Regions from separate parts of the Hydrogenophaga atypica genome, predicted to be linked through region 1. Evidence: riboswitches for the same ligand, from Rfam matches in the RefSeq annotation. Region 1 holds a riboswitch; the other holds the start of a gene.
The links. Region 1 has a riboswitch for S-adenosylhomocysteine ahead of ahcY (adenosylhomocysteinase). Riboswitches for the same ligand answer to the same signal wherever they lie in the genome.

Region 1 (6,093 bases):
TTTGACCTTCAGCGGCCCATCGGCCGAATGGCTGATGCGGGTGCTGGGCGAGCCCAACGCGCCCTGGACGTTTGGGCTGGGTCTGATGCCCGGCGTGTTTGCCGGCTCGCTGATTGGTGCGTTGGTGGGCCGCGAATGGAAGCTCGAAGGTTTTGGTGGTGGCTACACCATGCCGCGCTACATCGGCGGTGCCGTGCTCATGGGCTTTGGCTCCATGCTGGCGGGCGGTTGTGCTGTGGGGGCGGGCATGACCGGTGGCGCCATCTTTGCCGTCACCGCCTGGCTCGCCTTGCTGGGCATGTGGGTGGGCGGTGGCCTGGCCGACCGCCTGCTGGACGCGCCGCACCACCACGCCACAGCAGCCAGTCCCGCCAACACCACGGGTGCGGTGGTGCCTTGAGCGGGAGGTGTGTGGCTTATCGCCGGAGCAACGCGTAACCCGCGCCCGCCACGATCAGCAACAAAGCCGGAAACCCCACCGTGGGCGACCATTGCAGCGCCGCCGCTCCCAGTGCGGGCGCCAACACCCCGCCCAGCGTGTAGCTCATCACCAGCACGGCCGTGCTGTTGACCAGGGTGTTGCCTGTTTCGCGCGAGCCGATGTCGATCATCACCAGCGTGTACAGGCTGCCACCGGCACCACCCCACACAAACGCCACGGGTGCGGCCAACCAGGGCGTGCCGGCCACAAAGGGAATCACCAGCGTGGCGGCCAGCGTCAGGCCGGCGCCGGCCCGCATCAGCCGGCGCCGGCTGTTTGCCGCGTCGCCCCAGCGTTGCTGCGGGTGGCGGGCCATGCGGTCGGCCAGTTCGCCGGCGGGCAACATCACCAGCGCGCTGCCCAGGCCACTGGCCGATACCAGCAGCGCCGCCGCCGTGGCGCCCAGGCCCAGCGCCAGGCCGTACAGCGGCAGCATGGCGGTGAGGCCACTTTCAAAAAAGCCACCAATGAAGCCGATGGCCATGACCATGGGGTGGGTGACCAGCGCGTGCCAGACGCCGCGCAGGCCAACATGGACATCGCCTTCGTCGTGGGCTGCCGGCATGGCAGGCACCGTCAGGCTGCCCAGCAGCCCCAGCGCCAGAAAACCGACCGCCCACCACACGGCCTGCGCATTCTGTGGGCCCACCCAGGCCAGCACGGCTGGGCCGATCACGAAGGTCGTGCCCACCATGGTCTCGAACAGGCCCACGTTGCGCCCGCGCAGGTGGCTGGGTGAAAACTCGGCCACGATGGCTTCGGCCAGCACCCAGCGCAGGCCGCCCGCCATGCCGGCCAGCAGGTACAGCACAAACCACAACGCCGGCTGATCGGTGAGGGCAAAGCCCAGGCCGGTCAGCACCGGCACCGCCGCCGACAGCCACAGCGCCGGCCGTCGCCCGATGCGCTGCGTGAGAGCCGAGGCCATGGGCGCCATACACAGGATGCCCACCCACACCGTGGCGGCAAACAGGCCGGCCACGGCGGTGGACATGCCGGCATCGGTGAGGCGCAGCAGCAGCAGGGGCGAGAGCATGAACACACCCACCAGTTCGCAAAACGTGGCGCCAAAAATCGCCACCAGCCCACGGCCTGCGTGGGCGGCCGGCGCTCCCGCTGCGCCGTGGGCGGGCAGAGGGTGTTCGCTCACGCGCGGACCTCCAGCACGGCCTGTGCCACCTGCGCAAAACCCTGCCCACGCTCGCCCGGTGTCACGTAACGGGGCAGGTGCTTGAGTTGCGGGACAAAACGCGCGATGTTGGCCACGCCCACACTGTGGGTGAAGTGGGCAAACATCACTTGGTCGTTGGTCGAATCGCCCACGTAGACCCAGCGGTCCAGCTCGGCGTCGAGGGCACGGCCCGCGTGGGCTTGCAGGATCCAGCGCGCGCCCACCAGCTTGTTGTGTTCACCCACCCAGCCGTTGATGTGGATGCTGCTGACCGTGGCGTTCAGACCTTCGGCGCGCATCAATGCCACCACCTGCTCGATGGCCGCTTCAGGCAGGTGGGTGAACTCGCTGTGGTCGATGGCGATGTCGGTCTCGCGCCCAGGGCTGTCGGTGGCACGCCGCGCGCCGGGCACCTCGCGCTCAATGCGTGCCAGCACTTGTTGCAGGTGGGCGAAGTTGGCGGCGCGGGTGGCGGCGTCCTGCAGGTACAGGCGACCACCGCCGGGCAGCAGGGCCACAGCGCCGTTTTCGGCCACGATGGCGTCCACCGGCCAGGGGGTGGCGCCATGCACAAATGGCAGGCTCCAGCCCACCGGCCGGCCGGTGATGGCGTAGACCACCAAGCCCGCACGCTTCAGCTCGGCAAGGGCTTGCAGCGCTTCGCGGGCGATGGCGCCATCGCAGGTGAGCGTGTCGTCGATGTCGGTGAACACGCCGTGGACAGGGGCGCGCGCGGCGGCGGGCCATTCAGACAAGGGCAGCATGGGCCGGGAGCATAGCCGAGGGCATTTTGCAATTTGTCACAAACTGATTTTTTCACTATGCTGCGGGTCCGTTCATCCACCGGAGCGCGACCTTATGAACCCACAGGCAATGGCATGGCTCAAGGCGGCCGCCGTGTATTTCGTGATCGGTGTTGGCATGGGCATTTACATGGGCGCCAGCCATGACCACACGCTCAAGCCCGTGCATGCCCACGTGAATTTGTTGGGTTGGGCGTCGATGGCGCTGATCGGCTTTTATGTGCTGCATTTTGGCGACCGCATGAGCCGCCGGCTGGAGCGCATCCAGTTCTGGCTGCACCAGGTGGGGGCGGTGATCTTGCTGGTGTCGCTGTCGCTGCTGGTGTTGGGCAACACCGCGGTGGAGCCGGTGGTGGGCGTCACGTCCATCGTCGTGGGGGCTTCTGTCCTGCTGTTTGCGGTGAACGTTTTCCGCAGCCTGCGGTAGAATTCGCGCTCTCCCGAGGAGCGTTGCAGCGTGGCCCAGTTGGCGCCGCGTGAGGCTCGGGGTTCAGATTCGCAACGACGCTCATCCACTTATCGTGTGGTGAGCGCTTTTCTCCCCCCGGCAAGTGGTTCTCAAACTTCGTTTTGGAGCACACCACATGAACGCACGCGTCCACGCCGTCAACACCGACTGCGTCATCACCGACATCACCCTGGCCGACTGGGGCCGCAAAGAAATCAAGATCGCCGAGACCGAGATGCCTGGCCTGATGGCCATCCGCGAAGAGTTCGCGGCCAAGCAGCCCTTGAAGGGCGCGCGCATCACCGGCTCGCTGCACATGACCATCCAGACGGCCGTGCTGATCGAAACCCTGCAGGCGCTGGGCGCACAGGTGCGCTGGGCCTCGTGCAACATCTTCAGCACGCAAGACCACGCCGCTGCGGCCATCGCCGCAGCCGGCACGCCGGTGTTCGCCGTCAAGGGTGAAACCCTGGTGGACTACTGGGACTACACCCACCGCATCTTCGACTTTGGCCCCAAGGGCACCGAGGGCGAAGGCCCCAACATGATCCTGGACGACGGGGGCGACGCCACACTGCTGATGCACCTGGGCAAGCTGGCTGAGAAGGATCAGGGCGTGCTGGCCAACCCGGGCAGCGACGAAGAAAAAATCCTGTTTGCCGCCATCAAGGCCAAGCTGGCCGAGGACAACACCTGGTACAGCCGCAAGAGCGCGCAGATCATTGGCGTGACCGAAGAGACCACCACCGGCGTGCACCGCCTGAAAGAAATGTCGGCCAAGGGCACGCTGATGTTCCGCGCCATCAACGTCAACGACTCGGTGACCAAGAGCAAGTTCGACAACCTCTATGGTTGCCGCGAATCGCTGGTGGACGGCATCAAGCGCGCCACCGACGTGATGATCGCCGGCAAGGTGGCGGTGGTGGCCGGTTACGGCGACGTGGGCAAAGGTTCGGCCCAGGCCTTGCGTGCGCTGAGCGCCCAGGTGTGGGTCACTGAAATCGACCCCATCAACGCCCTGCAGGCCGCCATGGAAGGCTACAAGGTCGTGACCATGGAGTGGGCCGCCGACAAGGCCGACATCTTCGTTACCACCACCGGCAACCGCGATGTCATCACCTTCGAGCACATGCAGGCCATGAAGGACCAGGCCATCGTCTGCAACATCGGTCACTTCGACAACGAGATCCAGGTGGCCAAGCTGGAAGCGAACTGCCAGTGGGAAGAGATCAAGCCCCAGGTAGACCACGTGATTTTCCCGGACGGCAAGAAGATCATCCTGCTGGCCAAGGGGCGGCTGGTGAACCTGGGTTGTGGCACCGGCCACCCCAGCTTTGTGATGTCGTCGAGCTTTGCCAACCAGACGATTGCGCAGATCGAATTGTTCAGCCACAGCGACGCCTACGACGTGGGCAAGGTGTATGTGCTGCCCAAGCACCTGGACGAAAAGGTGGCGCGCCTGCACCTCAAGAAGGTCGGCGCCATGCTGACCGAGCTGAGCGACGAGCAGGCCGCCTACATCGGCGTGCCCAAGCAGGGTCCGTACAAGCCCGATACCTACCGCTATTGAGCAGCCATGCGCGCTGACCAGTTGCTCGTCGAGCGCGGGTTGGCGGCTTCGCGCTCGCAAGCCCAGCGGCTGATCGCCGCGGGCGTTCGCTGGCGTCTGGGTGCAGGCGACTGGAAGCCCGTGGCCAAGAACGGCGACGAGTTGCGCGAGACGGTGGAGCTGCAACTGGTGGACAACGCCGAGTCGCGTTATGTGTCGCGTGGCGGTCTCAAGCTCGAAGGCGCGTTGCGCGAGGCCGGCTTGGGGGTCAGTGGTTGGCGCTGCCTTGACGTGGGCCAGAGCACCGGCGGCTTCACTGACTGCCTGTTGCAACACGGCGCGGCGCAGGTCACGGGCGTGGATGTGGGCCATGGCCAGTTGCATCCGGCGCTGCGCGTCGATGCAAGGGTGCGCTGCATCGAAAAATCCAACGCGCGCGAACTCACGGCCGAAGCGGTGGGCGCGGACTTTGACCTCGTGGTGGGCGATCTGTCCTTCATCTCGCTCACGCTGGTCTTGCCGGCGCTGGCGCCGTTGCTGCGCCCGGGTGGCCACCTGCTGATGCTGGTCAAGCCACAGTTCGAGTTGCAGCCGCAGCAGATCGGCAAAGGCGGCATCGTGCGCGATGTGGCCTGGTACGCGGTGGTCGAACAACGGCTCCGAGAGGCCTGTGCGGCCTTGCGCTTGCCGGTGCGCGGCTGGTTCGACAGCCCCATTGCCGGGGGTGACGGCAACCGCGAATTTTTTGTTTTTTGTTCCAAGGAATGACCATGGGCCTGCCCATCAGTCTCGAATTTTTCCCGCCCAAAACGCCCGAAGGCGCCGACAAGCTGCGTGCCGTGCGCCAGCAGTTGTACGCCCTCAAGCCCGAGTTCTGCTCGGTCACTTACGGCGCGGGCGGCTCCACCCAGGACGGCACCTTCAACACCGTGCGTGAGATCCTGGCCGAAGGGGTGGACGCGGCCTCGCACTTCTCGTGTATCGGTGCCACGCGCGAGAGCGTGCGCGCCCAGCTCGCGCAACTCAAGGCCATGGGTGTCAAGCGCATCGTCGCCTTGCGCGGCGATCTGCCCAGCGGCTATGGGTTGGGTGGCGAGTTTCATTACGCCAGCGACCTGGTGGCCTTCATGCGCGCCGAGACCGGCGACGATTTCCACATCGAGGTGGCGGCCTACCCCGAGGTGCACCCGCAGGCCAAATCGCCCGAGGCCGATTTGCGCGCGTTTGTCGCCAAGGCCCAGGCGGGCGCCAATTCGGCCATCACCCAGTATTTCTACAACAGCGACGCCTACTTCCGCTTCGTGGACGATGCGCACAAACTGGGCGTCGACATCCCGGTGGTGCCGGGCATCATGCCCATCACCAGTTCCACGCAGTTGATGCGCTTTTCCGATGCCTGTGGTGCCGAAATTCCGCGCTGGATACGCCTGCGCCTGCAAGCCTTTGGTGACGACACCGCGTCCATCAAGGCTTTTGGTCTGGACGTGGTGAGCGACCTGTGTGAGCAGCTCATCAACGGCGGCGTGCCCGCCATCCACTTCTACACCATGAACCAGAGCGCAGCCACGCTGGAAATCGTGCGCCGGCTGCCGCGCTGAACCGTTTTTTTCCACCCCAACGAGGAGACCCCGTGAAGCTTGA
Region 2 (6,093 bases), on a different contig from region 1:
GGCCGGTACGCGGACCAGTCGATGGGCGTCTTGTTGGCCCTTGCCTGACTCAGTGGCCACAGCGGCACCTGTTTCTTGTTGGCGTGCTGCTGGCGCACCTTGTCGTAGTCGGCGTTGAGATCGGCAATGAACTGGCTGGCCTGCTCACTCAACAGACCTTGCGCCACGCCCACGCTGCGCGAGGCATCGGGCACGTACACCACCGGGCCTTCGTAGTGGGGTGCAATCTTGACCGCGGTGTGGACACGGCTGGTGGTGGCGCCACCGATGAGCAGCGGTATTTTGCGCAGGCGGAAGTGGTCGTCTTTCTGCATCTCACCGGCCACGTACTGCATTTCCTCCAGGCTGGGGGTGATCAGGCCGGACAGGCCCACGATATCGGCACCCTCGACCTTGGCGCGCGCAAGGATCTCGTGGCACGGCACCATCACGCCCATGTTCACCACCTCGAAGTTGTTGCACTGAAGCACCACGGTGACGATGTTTTTCCCGATGTCGTGCACGTCGCCCTTGACGGTGGCAATCACAATCTTGCCCTTGGGCTTGGCGTCGCCTCCGGCGGCCACCAGCAGGCGCTTTTCTTCTTCGATGTAGGGCAGCAGGTGGGCCACCGCCTGCTTCATCACGCGCGCGCTCTTGACCACCTGGGGCAGGAACATCTTACCCTGGCCAAACAGGTCGCCCACCACGTTCATGCCGTCCATCAACGGGCCTTCAATCACGTGCAGCGGCCTGCCGCCATCTGCACGGATGGCCTGCCACATTTCTTCGGTGTCTTCGGTGATGAACTCATTCAAGCCATGCACCAGTGCGTGGCTCAAACGCTCGCGCACCGGCAAGGCACGCCAGGCGTTCTTCGTGCTGTCGTCGCGTGCAGCGCCTTTGGCGCTTTCGGCGATTTCCACCAGACGCTCGCCGGCGTCCGGGCGCCGGTTCAGCACCACGTCTTCCACGCGCTCGCGCAACGTGGGCTCCAACTCATCGTACACACCGATCATGCCAGCGTTGACGATGCCCATGTCCATGCCGGCCTGGATGGCGTGGTAGAGGAACACGGTGTGGATGGCCTCGCGCACCGGGTCGTTGCCACGGAAGCTGAACGAGACGTTGGAGACACCACCCGACACCTTGGCGCCCGGCAGGTGCTGTTTGATCCAGCGCGTGGCATTGATGAAGTCCACCGCGTAGTTGTTGTGCTCTTCGATGCCCGTGGCAATGGCGAAGATGTTGGGGTCGAAGATGATGTCCTCCGGCGGGAAGTCCACCTCGTCCACCAGGATGCGGTAGGCGCGTTCGCAAATCTCGATCTTGCGCGCAAAGGTGTCGGCCTGCCCGGTTTCGTCAAAGGCCATGACCACGGCCGCTGCACCGTAGCGGCGCACCAGGGTGGCCTGGCGTTTGAACTCGGCCACACCCTCTTTCATGCTGATGGAGTTGACGATGCCCTTGCCCTGGATGCAGCGCAAACCCGCCTCGATGACGCTCCACTTGGACGAATCGATCATCACCGGCACGCGGGCGATGTCGGGTTCGGTGGCCATCAGGTTGAGAAAACGCACCATGGCGGCCTCGCTGTCGAGCATGGCCTCGTCCATGTTCACATCGATGACCTGGGCACCGTTTTCCACCTGTTGACGCGCCACGGCCAGCGCCTGCTCGTACTCGCCGTTGAGAATCAGCCGAGCAAAGGCTTTGGAGCCGGTCACGTTGGTGCGCTCGCCGATGTTGACGAACAGGCTGCCTTCGCCCACAACCAATGGCTCCAGGCCAGACAACAACATGGGAGGAACGTTCGCAAAATCGGGCATGGACTCACCTGAAGAAAACACAGTACAGGTGAGCGTCGTTGTCATCCAAGCCTGACACCCGGCACCGGGTGCTGCAACGCTCCTTGGTCAAGCACGTATTTTAAAGTCGATGGGGCCACAAAAGCGCCACCAAAGCGCTGCCAAGGCAACGGGTGAACATCAAATCGGCATAGGGGGCCTCCCTCATAGGAGGCGCACCTGCCACACCACCCGGCATGCGGGTCCGCCCCGGGCGGTTCGAGAGCTTGAGGTCATGACAGCCTTGGTGCTCCCAGTCAATCGAAGTACGCAATGGTGAGCACCGTTTTGAGCAATCGGTCACTGTTGCGCAACCAGCGGCGGCTGCTCACTGCCACTTGCCGCGCCACGTATTCTTTCGCACCCAGTGCTTTGAGTGCCCGGTAGGTGGTCTTCGCCCCCTTCCAGTGCTTGAGCTGGATCGCCCTCAAGCGGTGGCGCAACCACTCGTCCAGCTCTCGCGAGACCCTCGACGTTTGCGCCAGTCCGAAGTACGCCTTCCTGCCCAGCAGGTACCCAGCTCACGCTGGCTCCCATCGGGTTTGGGTATCAACACCTTGCGTACCGGAATGGGCCGGTAGCTGCCTGCCAGAAGCGCTTGGCGGATGTCGGGCCAGCTCGTGCGGATCAGCTGGGCGGTCTGCTCGATGTCGAGCCCGTCCACCCCAGCAGCTCCCTTGTTGGCCTTTACTTTTCTCCACGCGGCCAGCAGGTTCTGTCTCGTCAGCGCCGCCTCCAGCAGGCCAAGGCCCGCCATCGGCTTTGCCGACCCTGTGCCCTGGTGTTCAGCGAGCGGGCCGTTGGCTTCGTCGCTGATGAGATCACGCATGGCTTCACCGTGCGCTACGCTCACCCGCCCAGGTTGCCCCAGCATCTGACGCATGGCCTTTGACATCTCCCTGTCCTCAAGCACTCACTCTCGTTTGGTCCTTCGCCCTTGCCTTGTGACCTCATCGGCCCCGGCGCCTGCTACTACGACCTTTGCTGACTTCTCGCTCCGGCACAGCCGTCGCCCTTTCAGGCACAAGGCGAGCTCTCCCCAGGTAAGAACGCACACCTTCATCGCACAGCCGCCGCATCTACGCCACCTCGCCTTGGTCACAAGAGCTTCGCGGTTGTTTGCCCGCTTGCCCTGCTTGGCAGCGCCTTCTATGCGGTTCTTGTTCATCGGCTCGCGATTTACGCTTCACGCTTCCTTCCCACGCTCGGTCGCCCTCACGCAGCTGCGCTTCACTTTGCTCACTGTGACCAGCTCGCAGCGGGACTTGCACCCGCAGGTCATCCAAGCTGGGCGCACAAACGAAAAAGCCCGCTGTGTTTCCACAGCGGGCTTTTCATCTCATCCAAGCTGGCTTACGCCAGCGTATGGATTAGAAGGTGTGGCGAATGGACAGGTCGAAATTGGCCTTGGTGCTCTTGGCCTTGCCATAAGTACCGATCACGGCAGTGCGCTTGCTCAGGTTGTATTGAGCGCCCAAGCCCAGCTTGTTGGATTTGACCTTGGGGCCAGCAGCCAGTGCTTGGGTCTCAGAGCGGATGTAACCAGCGCTGAACACGGTAGCGCCCATGGGCACGTTCACGCCGAATTGCAGGGCGGTGTACTTGTTGGCGGGGTTGGCAGCGGAGCCGCCTTCGACGTTGTGGTAAGCCACTTTCAGATCGGCAACGCCGAAGTTGTAGCCGGCACCGATCACATATGCGTCATCGTCGTAACGGTTTTGCATCACGCCGCCCATCACGGTCAAAGGACCGGCAGCGTACACAGCATTGGCGCTGAACAGCGCCTCGGTGCCGGCAGCAGCGCCGCCCAGCTGAGCTGCGGTCTGGTCTTTGAAGCCGTAGGTGACGCCAACAGTCAGGCCACCGAACGAAGGGGAGGTGTAGTGAATGCCTTCCGAACGGCCCAGGTCAGCGTTGTCGGGACCGGTCGACACGTTACCGGCGGCAGCAGCGACGGAAGCCGAACGCACGGTGCCCCAGGGGTCAGCCCAGTTGTTCACATCGTTGTAGGCTTCAATTTCGCGGCCCAGACGGATGCTACCGAAACCACCGCTCAGACCCACGGTCGAAGCGCCTTGGAAGGTACGGCGGCCAGCGTTGGTGCCGTCGTTGTTGCCGTTGGTGGGGTTGAAGCGCTGTTGCAGCACGAAGTTGGCCTTCAGACCGCCGCCCAAATCTTCAGTACCGCTGAACACCAGGTTGTTCAGACCGTTACCCGCTTGGTTCAGCGTGGTGGTGCCTGCTGCGCCGTTGCGCACAATGCCCACATCCAACGAACCAGACAGGGTCACGGAAGACTGGGCGAAGGCGGCGCCGGTGGCAGCCACTGCGGCCAGAGCAATCAGAGTCTTTTTCATTGAGAGATTCTCCAAGGTTGAAAAAAGAGGCCGTGGGCATCAGCCCCAAGCCAACCTCCGTTTTGGGAAGTTGCTCTTATTGCACCAGAACCTGCCCGGTGACGCAAAACTTTCCCGGCTTTTGGGCACCGGGATGTTGTTTGAGTGCAACGACAAACAGGCACGACTCACTCGCATCCGTTTCGTCGTTCATTTTCATCACCTTGAAGGTTGGCACTTGAAAAATCGGCAGCACAGCCTAAAATCAGCACTCGTTGGACTTGAGTGCTAACATTGCACCATCCCACCGGCGCAGCCCTGGCAGCACACCGGTGTGGACTCCAGCTTTTACCCACTGTTGTTACACATTCAGGAGATTCCATGAAACTGCGTCCTCTCGCCGACCGCGTGATCGTCAAGCGTCTCGAACAAGAAACCAAGACCGCTTCGGGCATCGTGATCCCCGACAACGCCGCCGAGAAGCCTGATCAAGGTGAAGTGCTGGCCGTCGGCCCGGGCAAGACCAACGACAAGGGCGAAACCAAGGCGCTGTCCGTCAAGGTCGGCGACCGCGTGCTGTTCGGCAAGTACAGCGGCCAGACCGTCAAGGTCGATGGCGACGAACTGCTGGTCATGAAAGAAGACGACCTGTTCGCGGTCGTCGAGAAGTAATTCCCGCCCCACCTATTTCTCTATTTATCTAGGAGTCTGACAAATGGCAGCAAAAGACGTGATTTTTGGCGGCGAAGCCCGTGCCCGCATGGTCGAGGGTGTGAACATCCTGGCCAACGCTGTGAAAGTGACCCTGGGCCCCAAGGGCCGCAACGTGGTGCTCGAGCGCTCCTTCGGCGCCCCCACCGTGACCAAGGACGGTGTGTCCGTGGCCAAGGAAATCGAGCTGAAGGACAAGCTGCAGAACATGGGCGCCCAGATGGTCAAGGAAGTCGCTTCCAAGACCTCGGACAACGCCGGTGACGGCACCACCACCGCCACCGTGCTGGCCCAAGCCATCGTGCGCGAAGGCATGAAGTACGTGGCCGCCGGCATGAACCCGATGGATCTGAAGCGCGGCATCGACAAGGCTGTGGAAGCCCTGATCGCCGAGCTGAAGAAGGCCTCCAAGCCCACCACCACCTCCAAGGAAATCGCTCAAGTTGGCTCCATCTCCGCCAACAGCGACGCCTCCATCGGCGAAATCATCGCCAACGCGATGGACAAGGTCGGCAAGGAAGGCGTGATCACCGTGGAAGACGGCAAGTCGCTGCAAAACGAGCTGGATGTTGTTGAAGGCATGCAGTTCGACCGTGGCTACCTGTCGCCCTACTTCATCAACAACCCCGAAAAGCAAGCCGCGCTGCTGGACAACCCGTTTGTCCTGCTGTTCGACAAGAAGATCAGCAACATCCGCGACCTGCTGCCCACGCTGGAGCAAGTGGCCAAGGCCGGCCGGCCGCTGCTGATCATCGCCGAAGACGTCGAAGGCGAAGCCCTGGCCACCCTGGTGGTCAACACCATCCGTGGCATCCTGAAGGTCGTGGCAGTGAAGGCACCTGGCTTCGGCGACCGCCGCAAGGCCATGCTGGAAGACATCGCCATCCTGACGGGCGGCAAGGTCATCGCTGAAGAAGTGGGCCTGACCCTGGAAAAGGTCACCCTGGCCGACCTGGGCCAAGCCAAGCGCATCGAAGTGGGCAAGGAAAACACCACCATCATCGACGGCGCCGGCGCTGCCGCTGACATCGAAGCCCGCGTGAAGCAAGTGCGCATCCAGATCGAGGAAGCCACCAGCGACTACGACCGTGAGAAGCTGCAAGAGCGCGTGGCCAAACTGGCCGGCGGCGTGGCCGTCATCAAGGTCGGTGCCGCCACCGAAGTCGAGATGAAGGAAAAGAAGGCACGCGTGGAAGACGCCCTGCACGCCACCCGCGCTG

Region 2: it holds a riboswitch for S-adenosylhomocysteine, as region 1 does, so the genes downstream of both, metH (methionine synthase) here and ahcY (adenosylhomocysteinase) in region 1, are expected to answer to the same signal.

Annotation. Positions count from the first base shown of each region.
Region 1 covers NZ_JBHTCA010000001.1:426,184-432,276, forward strand. The annotation lists gene ACFQPB_RS02090 (YeeE/YedE family protein) at 1-400, shown strand, start outside; gene ACFQPB_RS02095 (MFS transporter) at 417-1,631, opposite strand; gene ACFQPB_RS02100 (HAD family hydrolase) at 1,628-2,416, opposite strand; gene ACFQPB_RS02105 (hypothetical protein) at 2,511-2,882, shown strand; S-adenosyl-L-homocysteine riboswitch at 2,892-2,972, shown strand; gene ahcY (adenosylhomocysteinase) at 3,040-4,473, shown strand; gene ACFQPB_RS02115 (TlyA family RNA methyltransferase) at 4,480-5,220, shown strand; gene metF (methylenetetrahydrofolate reductase [NAD(P)H]) at 5,223-6,050, shown strand; gene ACFQPB_RS02125 (O-acetylhomoserine aminocarboxypropyltransferase/cysteine synthase family protein) at 6,083-6,093, shown strand, end outside.
Region 2 covers NZ_JBHTCA010000019.1:58,608-64,700, reverse strand. The annotation lists gene metH (methionine synthase) at 1-1,808, opposite strand, end outside; S-adenosyl-L-homocysteine riboswitch at 1,832-1,899, opposite strand; gene ACFQPB_RS18250 (hypothetical protein) at 2,084-2,281, opposite strand; gene ACFQPB_RS18245 (RNA-directed DNA polymerase (Reverse transcriptase)) at 2,254-2,655, opposite strand; gene ACFQPB_RS18240 (porin) at 3,197-4,183, opposite strand; gene groES (co-chaperone GroES) at 4,544-4,834, shown strand; gene groL (chaperonin GroEL) at 4,878-6,093, shown strand, end outside.